DNA from 4 places in the Afifella sp. H1R genome. Region 1 is predicted to be linked to each of the others. Evidence: riboswitches for the same ligand, from Rfam matches in the RefSeq annotation. Region 1 holds a riboswitch; each other region holds the start of a gene.
What was found. A riboswitch is a leader RNA that binds a small molecule or an ion and turns the genes downstream of it on or off. The one in region 1 is predicted to bind cobalamin.
Positions count from the first base shown of each region.

Region 2: another riboswitch for cobalamin. It lies ahead of L0F51_RS12630 (TonB-dependent receptor domain-containing protein); the one in region 1 lies ahead of L0F51_RS00905 (PocR ligand-binding domain-containing protein).
Region 3: another riboswitch for cobalamin. It lies ahead of L0F51_RS10510 (DUF4198 domain-containing protein); the one in region 1 lies ahead of L0F51_RS00905 (PocR ligand-binding domain-containing protein).
Region 4: another riboswitch for cobalamin. It lies ahead of L0F51_RS04910 (ABC transporter substrate-binding protein); the one in region 1 lies ahead of L0F51_RS00905 (PocR ligand-binding domain-containing protein).

Region 1 covers NZ_JAKEDY010000001.1:177,723-181,897, forward strand. The annotation lists gene L0F51_RS00895 (ROK family protein) at 1-857, shown strand, start outside; gene L0F51_RS00900 (ABC transporter ATP-binding protein) at 872-1,960, shown strand; cobalamin riboswitch at 2,394-2,606, shown strand; gene L0F51_RS00905 (PocR ligand-binding domain-containing protein) at 2,726-3,976, shown strand; gene L0F51_RS00910 (response regulator) at 3,969-4,175, shown strand, end outside.
Region 2 covers NZ_JAKEDY010000002.1:205,605-209,779, forward strand. The annotation lists gene L0F51_RS12620 (siderophore-interacting protein) at 1-898, shown strand, start outside; gene L0F51_RS12625 (acyl-CoA thioesterase) at 956-1,750, opposite strand; cobalamin riboswitch at 2,200-2,399, shown strand; gene L0F51_RS12630 (TonB-dependent receptor domain-containing protein) at 2,516-4,175, shown strand, end outside.
Region 3 covers NZ_JAKEDY010000001.1:2,209,983-2,214,157, forward strand. The annotation lists gene cbiQ (cobalt ECF transporter T component CbiQ) at 1-626, opposite strand, end outside; gene L0F51_RS10500 (cobalt ABC transporter permease) at 629-1,267, opposite strand; gene cbiM (cobalt transporter CbiM) at 1,264-1,896, opposite strand; gene L0F51_RS10510 (DUF4198 domain-containing protein) at 1,912-2,709, opposite strand; cobalamin riboswitch at 2,868-3,081, opposite strand; gene L0F51_RS10515 (DEAD/DEAH box helicase) at 3,243-4,175, opposite strand, start outside.
Region 4 covers NZ_JAKEDY010000001.1:1,036,641-1,040,815, forward strand. The annotation lists gene L0F51_RS04900 (ABC transporter ATP-binding protein) at 1-82, opposite strand, end outside; gene L0F51_RS04905 (iron ABC transporter permease) at 79-1,128, opposite strand; gene L0F51_RS04910 (ABC transporter substrate-binding protein) at 1,141-2,148, opposite strand; cobalamin riboswitch at 2,278-2,511, opposite strand; gene L0F51_RS04915 (class I adenylate-forming enzyme family protein) at 2,676-4,175, opposite strand, start outside.

The DNA.
Region 1 (4,175 bases):
GCTTCGAAGCCCTCGTGGAGGGGGCTGCCGAAAGCCTCGATGCCTTGGCGCGTACGGTCTCAGCCGCGCCCGAAGCGATCGGGATCGCAGCACCGGGCTATGCCGATCCCGCCACCGGCCTGCCGCTCGACGGTACCGGAAATGTTCCGCTTCTTAAGGGCGGCTCGCTTGCGGCTGAGCTCGCCAGACGTCTGAACGTGCCCGCGGCAACGGACAACGACGCGATCTCTGCCACGCTCGGCGAATTGGAGTTCGGTGTCGGCAGGCGCGTTTCGAGCTTTGCCCTCATCACGGTGGGCACCGGTATTGGCGGCGCCCTCGTCATCGATCGGCGTATCGTGCGCGGCCGTGATGGCAAGCCACCGGAATTCGGTGCCATGGTTTTGGAGCCGGGTCATCCGTATGAACGCTATGGTCTTCACGGTACGTTTGAGGATCTCGCCGGTGGCAAGGCCGTCATCGCCGCCTATGCCGCGGAGACCGGAGAAGCGGCCGAAGATCTCAACATGAGCCTTTTACGCGAACGCGCTCTGGCCGGTGATGCACGAGCCGACGCGGCGTTCGAGACGATGGGGCGCTACATCGCCCAGGCATTCGGGACGATGATCAACCTCACCGCCATCGAGCTTTGCGTCGTCGGCGGGGGCATCTCGCTCGCCGGAGGCTTTCTGCTGGACCGTATCCGTCGCCACCTTCGGGCAAACACCTGGCCGTATCTGTTTGATGATGCCCGGATCTTGGCGACCGAGCATGGTAACGATTCCGGCCTCATCGGAGCTGCGGCCATGGTGCGCCGCCGTCTCAATCCTGTGGCGGGCGAAAACGTCCCCGTCATCAAACCATCGGCATTCGGTTGAACGAGGTGACCGCCATGGCCCGAGAGCTGCAAGTTGAACTTCGAGGCGTGCGTAAGAAGTTCGGGGCCGCGGAGGTGATCCGCGGTGTCGACCTTGGTGTCGAGCCCGGAGAATTCGTCGTTTTCGTCGGACCGTCTGGATGCGGGAAGTCGACGCTCCTGCGCTTGATTGCAGGGCTGGAGGAGATCACCTCCGGCGACCTTTTGATCGAGGGGCGTTCGGTGAAGGATTTGTCGCCTGCCAAGCGCGGCATCTCGATGGTGTTCCAGTCCTACGCGCTCTATCCGCATCTGACCGTGGAAGAGAATATGGGCTTCGGCCTGAAGCAGGCGAAGGTCGAGAAGTCGGAGATCAAGCGGCAGGTCACGGAAGCGGCGGAAATGTTGCGCCTGTCGGAGCTTCTTCAGCGCAAGCCGCGGCAATTGTCCGGCGGACAACGCCAGCGTGTCGCCATCGGTCGTGCGATCGTGCGTGATCCGAAGGTCTTCCTGTTCGACGAGCCGTTGTCCAACCTCGACGCCGCTCTGCGCGCCCAGATGCGCATCGAGATCGCGCGTCTGCATCGCGACATGGACGCCACGATGATCTACGTCACACACGATCAGACCGAGGCGATGACGCTGGCCGACCGCATCGTGGTGTTGAACGAGGGGCGCATCGAGCAGGTGGGCACGCCGCTCGAACTCTATGGCAAGCCGAAGACCCGTTTCGTGGCGAGCTTCATCGGCAGCCCGCAGATGAACTTCCTGCCGGTGCGCGTCGCCGGAGCGGCGGAGGGAGGTCCTCGCCTCAAGCTCCCGAACGGGGTCGAAATGGCTTTTCCGGAAGCGCCGGCGGCAGCGATCGATCGGGAGGATGTCGTGCTCGGCATCCGCCCGCATGAGATCAAGTTCAGCCGCGAGAAAACCGAAGGTATTGCGGCCGAGATCGTCGTCGTCGAGACTTTCGGCAACCACACGCTTCTCTATGCCAATATCGGCGAGGATGATCTCGTGACCGTCGAGACGGCTGGGATCAGCGATGTGACGACGGGCGAGCGCGTTTGGCTGAGTTTCGATCCCGCCCATTGCCATTTCTTCGACAGGGATGGTCAGGCTCTATAGTTCGGGCCGAGGCTTTGACGGCATCGGCCACCCCCGTGCTCGAAGGGGTGGCCCGGAGGAGGCGACCCCGAGGAGGTTGCTGGACGGCACACGGGCAGTCCGCCTCTGTTGCAGAAATCCTGTACTGAAAGGCGCTATACGTCCCGCGGCGTGGTGCCGCTGAGGCCAGGCGAAGAGGGTGTCGAGGCCCGGCAACGTGCGGCATTATGGCCGGATCGGGGCGCGAGCGCCTGTAGAAATCGTCATACATCGAAGTATTATTCTCCAATTCCGATGTAAATATTACGAATATTGGAGCTTCGAGTGGCCGTTTTATGGCAGATAGCAACCTGCACGCGCTAAAAATAAACCGAAAATAGAATTTTCTCCTATTGCCGGTGGGTAACGAAAGCGTTAGCGGCCCTGCCGACTTGACATAAGCCGCCGTTGGCGCCAGTAAAAGCCTGTTACCGGTTTCCGAGCGTGAGAGCGCGAGGATGAAAAGGGAATACGGTGAGGCGTACCCAAAAGGGTCCGAAACCGTAGCTGCCCCCGCAACTGTGAGCGGAGAGCAGGGCTGGGAGTGCCACTGGCGCGTGAGCGCTGGGAAGGTAGCCCTTGCTTGGTGCCGCGAGCCAGGAGACCTGCCGGTGATGTGCGTCGGGCTGTGTGGGCTGTCGGCGTACAACGAGGGATGTCGGGGTCTGCATCCAGCGACGAAAATCACGGCGGGCAGCGCTTGCGCTTGCTTGTCATCTTTCGGCGTTGGGCGGGTCGGTCATCCTGATGGAAGAGCATTTCCCAACTCATAAGTGGCGGATCCAGGACTTCGTCGACGTCCCGACGTTGCAGCGGATCCAGGATACTTTTGCCAAGGCCATGGATATGGCCGCGGTGACGGTTGATCGCGACGGGGTGCCCGTCACCAAAGCGAGCAATTTCCAGCCTGTGTGTCGTTTGATGCGCTCCACCCCCGAAGGGTTGCGGCGTTGTCATGCATGCGATGCCTGCGGGGGGCTCGCCGCCTACCGCTCAGGCCGGCCGGCGACTTATGTCTGCCATGCCGGGCTCGTCGACGTCGCCGCGCCGATCATCATCGAGGATGAATATCTCGGCTGCCTCTTGTGCGGCCAGGTGATGCTCGAAGACGAGCGCGAGCGCACGATCAGCAACGTGCTCGACCGAAACCATTCTCTCGGCATTGCTCCGGCAGAGCTTGAGGAAGCCGTCTATGCCATGCCGGCGGCCGATCGAGATCGCCTCGATTCCGCCGTGGAGATGCTGATGCTGGCGGCGAGCCACATCATCGAGATTGGCAAGACGAACCTGATCCAGGCGCGTCTCCTCAAAGAGGTGAAAGCCAAAGCCGCCACGGAAAAGGCGCTGCAGGATGCCCAGTTGCGGGCGTTGCAGGCGCGCGTCAATCCGCATTTTCTGTTCAATTCTTTGACGCTCATTGGCTACACGGCCTTCGAGGAGAAGGCGGTGAAGACCGAGGAAGTCGCTTACATGCTGAGCGACATCCTCCGCTACAGCCTGCGCAATCTCGCCACTTCGGTGCCGCTCAGCGAAGAATTCGACATGATCGAACGCTGCTTGCGCCTCCACCAGCTTCGCTTCGGCGACCACCTGAGCATCGAAGTCGATCTCGACGAAAGCCTGCGCAATTGGCCGGTCCCGTGCATGGTTCTGCAGCCGCTTGCCGAGAATGCCATCGTGCACGGGGTGGAAGCGCTCTCGCGGCCGGTTCGCGTGCGCGTCTCGGCGCGGAGGGTGGACGATCGCGGCTTGATCGAGGTCTATGACAACGGCGCGGGGATGAGCGAGGCTCAGGTCGCCGCGCTCAACAACGATCGTTGTGTCCTGCAGCAGGCGGAGCGCAGCCGCGCGGCTCTCGGACTGCAAAGTGTTATCACCCGGCTCGACAGCGAGTACGGCAACGACTTCGATCTCAAAGTAACAAGCAGATTGAATGAGGGAACCCGAATTGAGCTTTCCTGGCCACTCGGCGACTATGCGCAGCTTGAAAATGCTTGAGCTCGCACGCACTGAGCGTTTTGCGTCCATGTTTCAAGGCGCTTTTCAGCAGGAGTCCTCGGTTCGGCCCGGCCTTCTGGTGGCCGACGACACGCCCATCATTCGCTCGACGGTCAGCCGCGTCGTGGCGGCTGAGGCGCTCGACTTCGCCAATGTCTGGGAGGCCAAGAACGGCTCCGAGGCGGTGGAGCTGGCGCGG
Region 2 (4,175 bases), on a different contig from region 1:
AGCAGAAGCTCGGGACATCTCGGGTCTCTTTTACATGCGCATGGCGCTCGCCGCCCATGTCAAGGAATTCGCCGGCGCGCCCTCGCCCGAGATCGTCTGGGCGGGCGACGGCGACGACATCGAAACCCCGCCGAACTTCCGCCCGGTCAGCGTCCGCAAGGTGCGCGACATCACTCCGCATATGCGCCGGATCACCTTTGCGGGCGAGGGCCTCGACCGCTTCGCCGATGACGAGAACCTGCATCTCGGTCTGATCATTCCGCCCGAGGGCGGCGAACTGGTCTGGCCGACAGTCGGCCGCGACGGTCTCCTGAAATGGGATCCGGAGAGGCCGACGCCCGCGCTGCGGCGCTATACGGTGCGAAGCTGCGACCCCGCCGCCGGAACCCTCGACATCGACTTCGTTCTCCATGACGACGCTGGTCCCGGCACGGCATTCGCCTTGCGCGCACAGCCAGGCGTGATGGCGGGTCTTGCCGGCCCGGTCGGAGGCAGCATCGTGCGCGGTCGCGACTGGTATCTCCTCGCCGGCGACGAAACGGCGCTTCCGGCCATCAGCCGATTTCTGGAGATCCTTCCCGCCGACACGCCGGGCCGCGCCTTGATCGAGGTCGCCGGACCTCAGGAGGAGCAGCCGATCGGCAACGGCGCGATCACGGTCGAGTGGATCCACCGCGGCGCGGACAGGCCGGGCCTTCGCCTGTGCGAGGCCGTCCGCGCCGTCGAATTCCCGCCATCTGCCTCTTCGCCTTATGTCTGGGCGGCTTGCGAGTTCAACGCCTTCAAGGCAATCCGCAACCATCTCCGCACCGAGCGCGGACTGAAAAAGCAGGACCACCTCGTCGTCGCCTATTGGCGGCAGGGTGAGCTCGTGGATCAGGCGCCGGAAAACGAGTGACGCTCGCGCCCGCCGCGCCGCATCCGACCAGCGGAATCTCCTTGCTTCAAAAAGCTCTCAGGCGATCGCGACCGGGCGGTGGGTCTCGTCGACGGCGACCATCACGAACGTCCCCTTGCCGCACAGCCGGCGGTTTTCCGACAGGAGCGCCTCGGCGATCATCGTCACCTCGACGGTCATCGAGGAGCGCCCGGTCGCCACGATCGAGGGGTTGAGCTCGATCATCTCGCCGGCGACGACCTGATCCATGAAATCGACGCGTTGCGAGGCGGCCATGACGACGATTTTTCGGCAATGTCGGGTCGCTGCGACGAACGCGGATTTGCCCATCGCGGCAAGGACGTGGCCGCCATAGAGGCTGCCGTAATGGCTCGTCTGATCGGGAAAGACGATCTCGCACGAGCCGCTTTCAGACACCGCCATCTCGGGTTCGTCCGACAGGGGCGGCAGCGCGCCGCCATACCGCTCCAACGTATCGGCGGCCACCATGTTGAAGACGCCCCGCGTCGACAGGCGCCGTTCGCCGGACAGCGGCGCCTCGGCGACGAGATCAACCTCGACACCGAGCGAACGGCGGCCGACACGCACCACCTTTCCCGTCAGCTCGACGATTTCCCCGACATGCGCCGGGACGTGAAAATCGATGCGTTCGCAGGAGGCGGTGACGAAGTCGACATGCGCGTAACGCGAGGCGACGAGGAAGGCGACCTTGTCCATATGCGCAAGGCCGATGCCGCCGAAGAGCGTGCCATGGTGATTGGCGTCGCCGGGAAAGACGAAGTCGATCAGTCGGGTGAAGCCGTTGGCGGGACGCCCCAACGCGTTCTCCGCGCTTGTCTCCGGCGCGTTCATTGTGCGCGCTCCGCCGTTTCAGCACGCAAATGTTCTGCTGCCATGATCATGTCGAGACCTCCCCATCCCAAGCGCTCAAGCTGCTCTGTATCGCCGCCGCAGAAGGCCTGCGAACCTCATCCCAGGGGCGCAGAGCCTGACCACCTTCCCGCCTCAAGCGCACCGCAGCGCACACCGTCAAGGCGAACTTTCTGCCGATCGCCCAGGCGCAACCTCTGAGGCCCAATCTATCCGCCCGACCTTTGGGAAGCCCAACGAAACCCCGCAAAGGCGCCGTGCGCGCGCCGCCTCTGCGGCCTTTTGCCCCCTCTCCCATAGCCATCCATTCTCGCAGGAGGCCGCGCCGCCGGGCGCCATCGGCAGGCTTCATCCGCCGCTGTCAAAAGCGAAAGCGACTTCCAATCAAGCTCATGCGCCTGCGATTCATCTTGACGCGACGGCCGCGATCGTGGTCCGGTCCTTTCGACGGTGCCTCTTTAGAGGCTCAAAAGGGAACGCGGTGCGGGCGATGCTCAAATCCGCGACTGTCCCCGCAACTGTGAGCGGCGAATCGCTCGTCACAATGCCACTGGCCCCGAGGGTACCGGGAAGGCGGCGACGCGATCATGACCCGCAAGTCAGGAGACCTGCCGTCAACCGTGGTCACGCGCGGTCACGTCGGTCGGGGATGTGCCGATGGGATAGACTTCATGAGCCCTTGCGCATGAAGCGTCCTCGATCGCGGTGATGTGCCAACCGGCCGTGCGCCGCCCTTGAGGTCGTCCTGTGTTTTTCTCCCGCCCCTCGCGTGAAGGCGTTCCGCCGCAACGCTTCGTCGCCGTTTGTGCCGGCGTTTTCGTCGCCGCCGGCATGTCTCCGGCCGCCGCGCAGGACGATGACGTCATCGAACTCCCCGAACTCTCCGTCACGGCGAACCTGACGGCGACGCCCCTCACGGAGGTCGGCAGCGCCGTGACCGTCATCACCGGCGAAGAGCTGAAACAGCAGAACATCCACGACGCGACGGAAGCGCTGCGCCAGGTGCCGGGCGTCATCGTCAATGCGGCCGGCCCGCGCGGCCAGTTCACGCAGCTTCGCATCCGCGGCTCTGAAGGCAACCAGACCAAGATTTTCGTCGACGGCATCCCCGTCAACGACCCGGCGCGCGGTTCGGAATTCGATTTCGCGCATCTTCTTGCCGACAACATCGAGCGCATCGAGGTGCTGCGCGGGCCGCAGAGCGCGCTCTATGGCTCCGATGCGATCGGCGGCGTCGTCAACATCATCACCCGGCGCGCCGAACCCGGCACGCATCTGACGGGCCGCCTCGAAGCCGGTTCGCACAAGACGTTGAGCGGCAACGCCACGATCGGGACGGCCGGCACCAACTACGATTTCATCGCCGGCGCATCCGGCGTGCGCACGGATGGAATCTCGGTTGCCGATGAACGCCTCGGCAACAGGGAAGACGACGGCTACGAAAACGGCACCCTCTTCGCCAAGGGCGGCGTCGACGTCACCGACTGGCTCAATCTTTCAGGCGTCGCGCGTTACACGCGCCTGCGCACCGATCTCGATTCGGAAGGGTTTCTGCCCTCCGTCGGCCATACCGGCCCGCTCGATTCCAATCAGGACATGAAGGGCGACCAGCTTTTCACCCGCGCTCAGGCGAAGGTGACGCTCCTCGACGGGCACTGGGAGCAGCTCGCCGGCATCTCCTACACCGATCAGACCCGCGATTATCGCGATCTCGACCCGACCACGGTGACCAGCACTTACGAAGGCGAGCGGCTGCAGTTCGATTACCGCTCGACCTTCATGTTCGATACGCCCGCCATCGCCAATGCCGGGCATACGCTCACCTTTGGGGTCGAGCGGGGTGAAGACAGCGCCGTCTCCGACAGCGCCTGGTCGTCCTTCGATCGCTCCATCACCTCGACGGGCTTCATCGGCCAGTATCAGCTGAGCCTGTTTGAGGACCTGTCGCTGACGGCGGGCCTCCGCCACGACCTGAACGACGTCTTCGAGGATGCCACCACCTACCGGCTGACCGGCGCCTACAATTTCCGCCAGACCGGCACCAAGCTCCACGCCTCCTACGGCACCGGCGTGAAGAACCCGACGCTCTTCGAACTCTACGGCTACACCAACACCTATCGCGGCAATCCGGATCTCGAGCCGGAAGAGGCGAAAGGCTTCGACGTCGGCGTCACGCAGGCCTTCTGGGCAAACCGGGCCTCGCTCGACGTCACCTATTTCAATCAGGAGATCTCCAACCTCATCACCGGCTCGGGCCAGTCCTCGATCAACCAGCCGGGAGAATCCAAGATCGATGGCGTGGAAGTCGCCCTGACGGTCGAGCCGATCGACAATCTGACGGTGACAGGCTCCTACACCTATACGGACGGCGAGGACCCGACCGGCGACGAATTGATCCGCCGGCCGC
Region 3 (4,175 bases), 2.0 Mb from region 1:
TCGATCGCCCGCACTAGCATCATCCCGACGAGATAGCCGACGGAGCGATAGGTGTGCCGGTTGTTCGAGGGGCGAAATCCGCGCGCCTTCATCGCCATGCGCAGGCGCTGATATTCCTGCTGCAGCACGTCGACATAGCGCACGGTGAACATCAGCAGGTAGATGAGCTTTTCCGGCACCATCAAACGCCGCAGCGCATGGCCGAGCGTCACCGGCTCGGTGGAGCCGACGAGCGCCATCAAGGCGAGGATGACGGCGTTCGCCGTCAGCGCGATCTCCGCCGCCTGCCGCAGCCCCTGCCAGCTCGCCGCAAAGCCGAAGACGGTGAACATCGCATCGCCCGGCACGGTGAAGGGCAGCATGGCGATCAGGAAGATGATGAAGCTGTCCATCATCGCCATGCGTTTGAGCGTCCGCGCGACCGGCAGCCGCGCCGACAGCATCAGGAAGAACGCCGCCAGAAGCCCGGTCGCCAAAACCGCGAGATCCTGCAGGCTCACCATCACGATGGCGAAGGCGACAGCAACGACGATGCGGGTGCGCACGTCGATGCCATCGATCAGCGTACCCTTGGCCTCGCCCGTATCGGTGAGCGCACGCCGTCCGGCTGAGAGAACGTGGCTCATCGTCAGGCCGCCGTCATCTTGCGCCGGGCCGCGATATAGAACGCGACGCCGAAGATGCCGAAGATATAGCCGATCCCGCCGAGGATGCTCTGCATGTCGTGCTTCTCCTTATAGGCGTCGATATCGCGCCGGAGCGGGATCACCTGTTTCTGCACCGCTTCGGTGATCATCTCGTGCTGTGCTTCAAGAAGCGCGGCGAGGTCGACGCCGGAGTTTTGGGCGGTCGCTCCCCCAGTCTCGTCGCCGGAAGACGCCGGCTCGGCGGCACCGGCCGCAGCTTCGGCAGCGACCAGCGCCGGCGATGAGGCCTCCGCACCGCCGATCTCCGGCAGCTCCTCGGCCGACATCCGCACCTGCGCCACATGGCCCGCGCCGAGATTGGCCTTGAAGACGAGCGGCACCGCCTTTTCGGGCTTGTAGGTGAAGGCTCCGGTCTCGTCGGTTACCGCCTCGCCGAGCTTGTTGCCGTTGTCGTCGAACACCTCGACCGTCGCATCGCTCGCCATGTCGCCATTGGAAAAGCCGACCTCGCCTTCCACGACATCGCCGGACGCATAGACCGACGCGATGACCTTGTGAGCGAGAGCCTGCGATGCGGGCAGAAGAGCCAGAAAAACGAGGGCTGCGCAGAGCTTTCTCATAGCGCGACCTCCTCGGCAGCGGACCGATTGAAAGTGGCGAAGAGCTCCGGCTTGACGCGGCGGGCGAGAACCACGGCCGCCCCCGTCACCAGCGCTTCGATGATCATGATCGGGATATGGGCGAAGAAGACGAGCTTGGCGGCCGGGATGAATTCGTCGCCGGACAGCGCCAGAGCGATCGCGACGAACGCCGTCGTCAGCGCGATCGCGAGCCCCCCGCCGATGGCGCCTGAAATCGCGGCGACCGTCAGCGAATTGGAGGCGATCCCCCGCCGGCACAGATAATAGACGATCACCGCCGGCAGCGCGATGTTGAGCGTATTCACCCCGAGCACGGTGAGCCCTCCGAAGCCGAAGAACACCGCTTGCAGAAGAAGCCCGACGAACAGCGCCGGAAAGGCGGCCCAGCCGAGCACCAGCCCGGCCAGACCGTTCATGATGAGATGGACGCTGGAGGGACCGATCGGAACATGGATGAGCGAGGCGACGAAGAACGTCGCGCTCAACACCCCGGCGGCCGGCATTTTTTCCGCCGTCAGCGATTTGAGGCCGAGCGCGATGCCCCCGGCCGCGAGCACCGCTCCCCCGATGACGACGTCATTGGCGAGAGCTCCGTCGACAATATGCATCGATCCCTCCTGCCGTCACTCGACGTCGTAGGCGCGCACCCAGATGACGGCGTCCTGCGAGAGCTCTTTGCCCTCGAACTCCGTCTTCGGACCCGTACCGAGCGCGGCAAAGCCCCAGAACCCGGCTTTCGGGACGCCGAAGGTGAAGTAGCCGTTCTCGTCGCTCATCGCGACGACGGCACCGCCCGGCATCGGCGAGGCTTTGGGTTCGGTGGGCTTGTTCTCGTCCATGGAGGGCTCGGCCGCCATGTATTCGACTTCGATCTCGGCGCCTGCGACCGGCTTGCCTTCCGACAGGACGCGCCCCGTGAAGGTGGAGCCGGCCAGAATGTTGGTCGGGCGATCGAGCGGCACGATTTCCGTCGCAAGCTCTTTGGGCTCGGCCCAGTCGGTCGGCAATTGCGCCCGGTTCAGATAGGCCTTGGCGATCTGCTGGATGTAGATGTCCTCGCTCTCCTCGTAATAGGGCTGAGGCACGACGACGAGCGTGTAATCGCCGGCGCGCTTGGCCGGCAGCGTGGCATCGAAGGCTTGCGCGCTGTTTTCGAGCCCCTCGAAGGAGATCGGCTTGAGGCTGTCCTTGAGATCGATCTTCTTGCCGCGGAAGACGGCGTAGAACTCTTCCGGCGCGCCCATATCCATGACATGGCCGTTCTCGAAGGGGTGCCAGAAGATCAGCTTCAGCGGCACGTCGCCCGGCTCGGCGAGGTTCACCTCGGGCGTATAGATCAGCTGAAAATGCGCTTCGGCTGCGGCGGGAAGAAGGAACGCCGCCGATGTGAGGGCGGCACAGGCAAACTTACGAAGTTTCATTCGTATCGTCTCTCCAATGACTGTGGCGGACGAACCGCGACAGTGATGCGGAAAGGACGATCGGGGTTTTGGCGTGGATTGGGCGCAAATGGGATTCCTGGCGCCGTTCCACCGCCAGACGCTCACCCCGGCGTCCGTTGCGGTGCGGCACCGGTGGCCCGGCGTCGCGCGTCAGCGGCAGGTCTCCTGGCTTGCGGGTCACAGCGTGGCTTCGTCTTCCCAGCGCATATGCGCCAGTGACATGTTGAAGCCCTGCTCGCCGCTCACAGTTGCGGGGGCAGCCACGGTTTCGGTCCCTGCTGGGTACGCCTCACCGTGTTCCCTTTTAATCCGGTCGCTTTGCGTCCGGAAACCGTTGACGCCCCATCTGCCGGCGAATGGCCATAATTGTCAATGCCGTGCACGTTGAGCAGCTATGCCCGGCACGACTTTCCTTTGCCGGCAACGGACGACGCCGAAGGGCGTGCAACGGCACAAAAAAGGCCGACCGCACATGGCGGCCGGCCCTCTCAAAATCAAACGTGTTCAGGCGTTCAGCGCGCGGCGACCTGCTTGTCGCCGGCCCCGGTTTTTGGTTTGCCGCTCTTGCGCAGCATCCGTTCCAGACCGGCCTGGGCGCCCTCGTTGCCGCGGCCGCCGTCGCGGCGGGGCCCGTCACGCCGGCCATCCGCGCCACTTTTGCGGCTCTTGGGCGCGCCGCCCTCGGCCCGCTTGGCCGAACGGCCTCCTTCGGCACCTTCCGGCCTGCGGTTGCGTCCGCCTTTCGGGGCATCGCCGTTGCGGCCTTCATTCCGCCCGTCGCTCCGCCCTTCGTTGCGCCCCTCGGAGCGAGCTTCGAAGGCCGCGGGTTTGTTGCCCGAGCGCCGGCGGTTGCGTGAGGGTGAAGTGCGCTTGCCGGGCTGGCGTGATCTTTCGTCGCGCCGCTCGCCCGCCTGCTGGCGCACGCCTGCAGACGGCGCCTCATCGGTTTCGCCGACCACCTCGGCCCCGGCCTGGGTCGCGACTGCCTCGCGCCGCGGGGCCGCACCATGCGCATCGATCCTCTTGCCGATCAGCTTTTCGATGTCGCGCAGAAGACCCCGCTCGGAATGATCGCACAGCGAGATCGCGATGCCGCTCTTGCCGGCGCGCGCGGTCCGCCCGATGCGGTGCACATAGGCCTCCGGCACGTTCGGCAGCTCGAAGTTGACGACATGCGAGACGTCGTCGATGTCGATGCCGCGCGCCGCGATATCGGTCGCGACCAGAACGGACACACGGCCGTTGCGGAAGGCACCGAGTGCCTTTTCGCGCTGATTCTGGCTCTTATTGCCGTGAATCGCAGCCGAGCGCAGGCCAGCCTTGTCGAGATGCTGGCTGACGCGGTCGGCCCCGCGCTTGGTGCGCGTGAAGACGATCGCCCGCTCCATATCGGCCGTGCCGAGAAGATCGACGAGCATGTCGCGCTTGCCGGCACTCGCCACGTT
Region 4 (4,175 bases), 860 kb from region 1:
CGGGCTCGATCGTCAGATCGATGTCCGACACGATCGGAGTGCGGCCGGCGGACCAGCCGAGAGCATGCGCCGTCAGCGTCATCGCGCCCCTCCGCGACCGCGCACCAGGATCAGCGCGAATGCCGGCGCACCGACGAGCGCCGTCACGACACCGATCGGCAGAACCTGGCCCGGAATGATGATTCGCGACACGATGTCGGCGAAGATGAGAAAAACGGCGCCGGTGATCGCCGTCATCGGGATGAGCCGGCCATGGCGCGGACCGACCAGAAGCCTTGCCGCATGCGGGACAACCAGTCCGACGAAGCCGATTGCACCCACGATGCTGACCATAACGGCCGTCACCAGAGCGGCCGCCCCGATCAGGATCGCCTGTGTCTTCAATACGTTGATGCCCAGAGAGGCAGCCGCATCCGATCCGAAGGCGAACGCATCGAGCGCCCGCGCATGGACCGTAATGATGACAAACACCAGGAGCGCGACGGGTGCGGCGAGCCATACATCAGGCCAGCGCACACCGGACAGATTTCCGAGCAGCCAGAAGATGATGCCGCGCGCCTGTTCGGCATTGGCCGAGTGCGCGATGATCAGCGACGTGAGCGCATTGAAAAGCTGGGCCCCGGCCACGCCGGCAAGGATCACTTGACCGGTCGATGTTCCCGCAAAGCCACCGGCGGCCCGCGCCAGAGCGATGACGAGCGCGAACGCCACGAGGGCGCCGACGAAAGCGCCGGCCGAGAGCGACACGAGACCACCGCCGATGCCGGCGATGGTGACAGCCACGGCTCCGGTCGATGCACCGGCAGAGATCCCTAAAATGTAAGGGTCAGCGAGCACATTGCGCAGCAGCGTCTGAAGCACCAGCCCCGAGACGGCCAGGCCTGCGCCACAGGAGGCCGCGACGATTGCCCGGCTGAAGCGGTAATTCCAGACGATGCCCTGATCGATCGGATCGACAGGATAGCTTCCCCCGAACACCTTCATGGCAAGCACCTGCCCGACCGTTTCCAGCGGGATTCGCGTCTCTCCGATCGCGGCCCCGAGGATCAGAGCGGCCCCCAGAATTGCGAGTTTCGACGACAACGATGTCAGAAGACCCGGCCAGCGGCCGGGTCGTTGAGTGGCCATAATCGGGCTCTGCTATTTCAGCTTGGGAAGTTCATCGGCGAGCATCTCGAGTGCCGAGATGTTGCGGATGGAGGGATCCATGGAATGGGCGTCCATAACGAGAATCCGCCCCGCCTTGACGGCTTCCATTTCCTTGGCGACCGGATCCGTCTTGAGGAATTCGAGCTTCTTTTCGACGTCGTCGGCAGGAAAGCGGCGGCGGGTCATCTTGGCGACGACGATGATGTCGGGATTGGCCTTGGCGATCGTCTCCCAGCCAACGGTCGGCCATTCCTCGTCGCTTTCCACGACGTTGCGGACGCCGAGCTTTTCCATCATCCAGCCCGGAACGCCCTTGCGCCCGGCGACGTAGGGATCGACGTCCATTTCGGCAGACGAAAACCAGAAGACCGCGGAAACGTCGCCCGCCTTCGCTTCTTTCGCTTTCTCCACCGCAGCGGCTTCGCGCTCCGAAAGATCGCTGATGAGCGCCTCACCCTCCGCCTTGACGTCGTGGATCTCCGCAAGTTCGCGGATCGCACGATACAGGGCGTCGGTGCTGTACATCTCGAGCCTGGTGCCATCGACGCCAGCGGAATTGTCTTTCACGCAATCGGTCGGAAGGATGTAGGTCGGGATGCCGACGTCATGGAACTGCTCGCGGGTCCCGACGATGCCCTGCGGTCCGATATGCCACTCATAGGAAACCGCAACGAGGCCCGGCTTCTTGGCGACGACGCTTTCAAAGCTCGGATCGTTGTCGGCGAGCCGCTCGATGCCGCTGTTGAGTTCGGCAAACTCCGGCAACACATCGCTGAACCAGACTGAGGTCCCGACGACCTTGTCGCCGAGGCCGAGCGAGTAGAGAATCTCAGTCGCAGACTGGCCGACCGTGACATCGCGCTCAGGCGCGGCCTCGAACGTGATGGTTTGTCCGCAATTGTCGATGCTCAGCGGGTAGCTGGTTTCGTTCGCATGCGCGGCGTCGATGAGCGAAAGACTGGCCAGTGCTGCAAGGCCGATCGCGACGTTTCGGTGCATTGTGTCTGCTATCCTGGTTCCGAGAGAGAACCGCGGGGGCAGGCGGAATGGATTGCCCGAAAAGAGACTCGCGCATTGTCGTCGACGACAAGATTGTCATCTCGATCCTTCCCCCGACATCCCCGCCGGGTCTGGTTGCATGATGATGGCAGGTCTCTTGACTTGCGGGTCTCTGCTTCCCCGAGCCTTCCCAGGCGCTAGACGGTGTCCGTCGCACGCCCAGTGGCATTGTTCGGGGTCGCTCTCCGCTCACAATTGCGGGGGCAGTCACGGATTTGGCGCCTACTGGCTACACCGCACCGTATTCCCTTTTCACCCAGCGAAGTCTTCGTTTCGCTGGAAACCATCGACTGAGATAAAGGCTGGATGGTGTCGGAGTGTCAAGCCGGATGCGCGCCACATTCTGTCCCGGTTGCGCAGGCTCAAACAAGCAAGCGCGCCACGCCCGCGATCTTTCAGACACGCATACGTCGGACTTCGGTCATGTGGAGCCAGACGCACCGCGTTCGCGGCCCCGTCCGATTCGCTTATGCTTGGCTGAGCAGCCTGCGAAGCTCGATTTTGAGCACCTTGCCGTAATTGTTCTTCGGAAGCTCATTCAGAAAGACGTAGTCCTTCGGGCGCTTGAAGCGGGCGATTTCCTCGCGGCAGAGCGCATCGAGTTCTTCGACATTCGGCGCGTTCTCCGGTGCGACGACGAACGCGACGACGTCCTCACCCCATTCGGGGCTCGGCCGGCCGACGACAGACACCTCCTGAACGGCGGGATGCCGCAAGAGCACCTCTTCGACCTCGCGCGGATAGATGTTGGTGCCGCCGGAGATGATGACGTCTTTGGAGCGATCCATCAGCGTCAGGAAACCGTCCTCGTCCATCGCACCGACATCACCGGTCCAGAGCCAGCCGTCGCGCAGAGATTCCGCGCTCGCCTTCTCGTTTTGCCAGTAGCCGGCCATGACGCTCGGACCGCGAACCAAAATCTCGCCGCTCTCGCCCGGGGCGAGCGTATGACCGTCGCCGTCCGCCACCCGCACATCGACGCAGGATTGCGCGGTGCCGACGGAGCCGAGGCGTTCCTTCCAGCGCGGGTGGGTCCTGTCGGCCACGAGATCGCGAGAGAGAGCCGTGATCGTCATCGGGCTTTCGCCCTGGCCGTAGATCTGCACGAAGCGCGGCCCGAAGAGCGAAACCGCCTCTTCGATATCGGCGACATACATCGGCCCGCCTCCATAGACGATGGTCCGGATCCCCTCGCCGTCATAGCCGGTCGTCTTCGCGTGCTGGACGAGGCGGCGGACCATGGTCGGCGCGGCGAAGAAGGACAGACCGCCGAGCGAGCGGGCAAGCGAAACGATCTCCGCCGCATCAAATCCACCTGATTTTGGAACGACATGGCGGGCACCGCGGAGAACGTGCATGAAGTTGTAGAGCCCCGCCCCATGCGACATCGGCGCGGCATAGAGCGCGGCATCCTCGGTGTGCACCTCGTCGACATCGACAAAATAGGCAAAGCTCATCGCCTGCAGATTGGCGACCGAGAGCATGACGCCTTTCGGATTGCCGGTCGTTCCGGAGGTGTAGAAAAGCCAGGCGAGCACATCCGACGACATCGCATGTGGCGCGGCAAGCGGTTCGGCGGCAAGAAGCTCCTGGTACGCCTTGCCCGGCGCGGTGATCAGACGCACGCCCTCATCGAGCCGCTGCGCCAGCACCTCGTCTCCCTCGGAGATGAAGACGAGACCCGCTCCTGAATCCTTGACGATGTAGGCCGCCTCGCGCGGATGGAGCTTGTGGTTGATCGGCACGGCGGCCGCGCCGACCCACCAGATCCCATACATGATCTCCAGATACTCGGTCGAATTGGCCATGAAGATCGCGACCCGGTCTCCCGGTGAAACGCCATGCACCTCTTTGAGCGCGCGCCCGAGCCGTGCGGCCCGTTCGGCAAACTCTCCGTAGGTCGCCACAAGTTCATCACCACGCAAAAGCGCCGGTGCTTCGGGCATGCGCCGCGCCGTGCGAAGAAG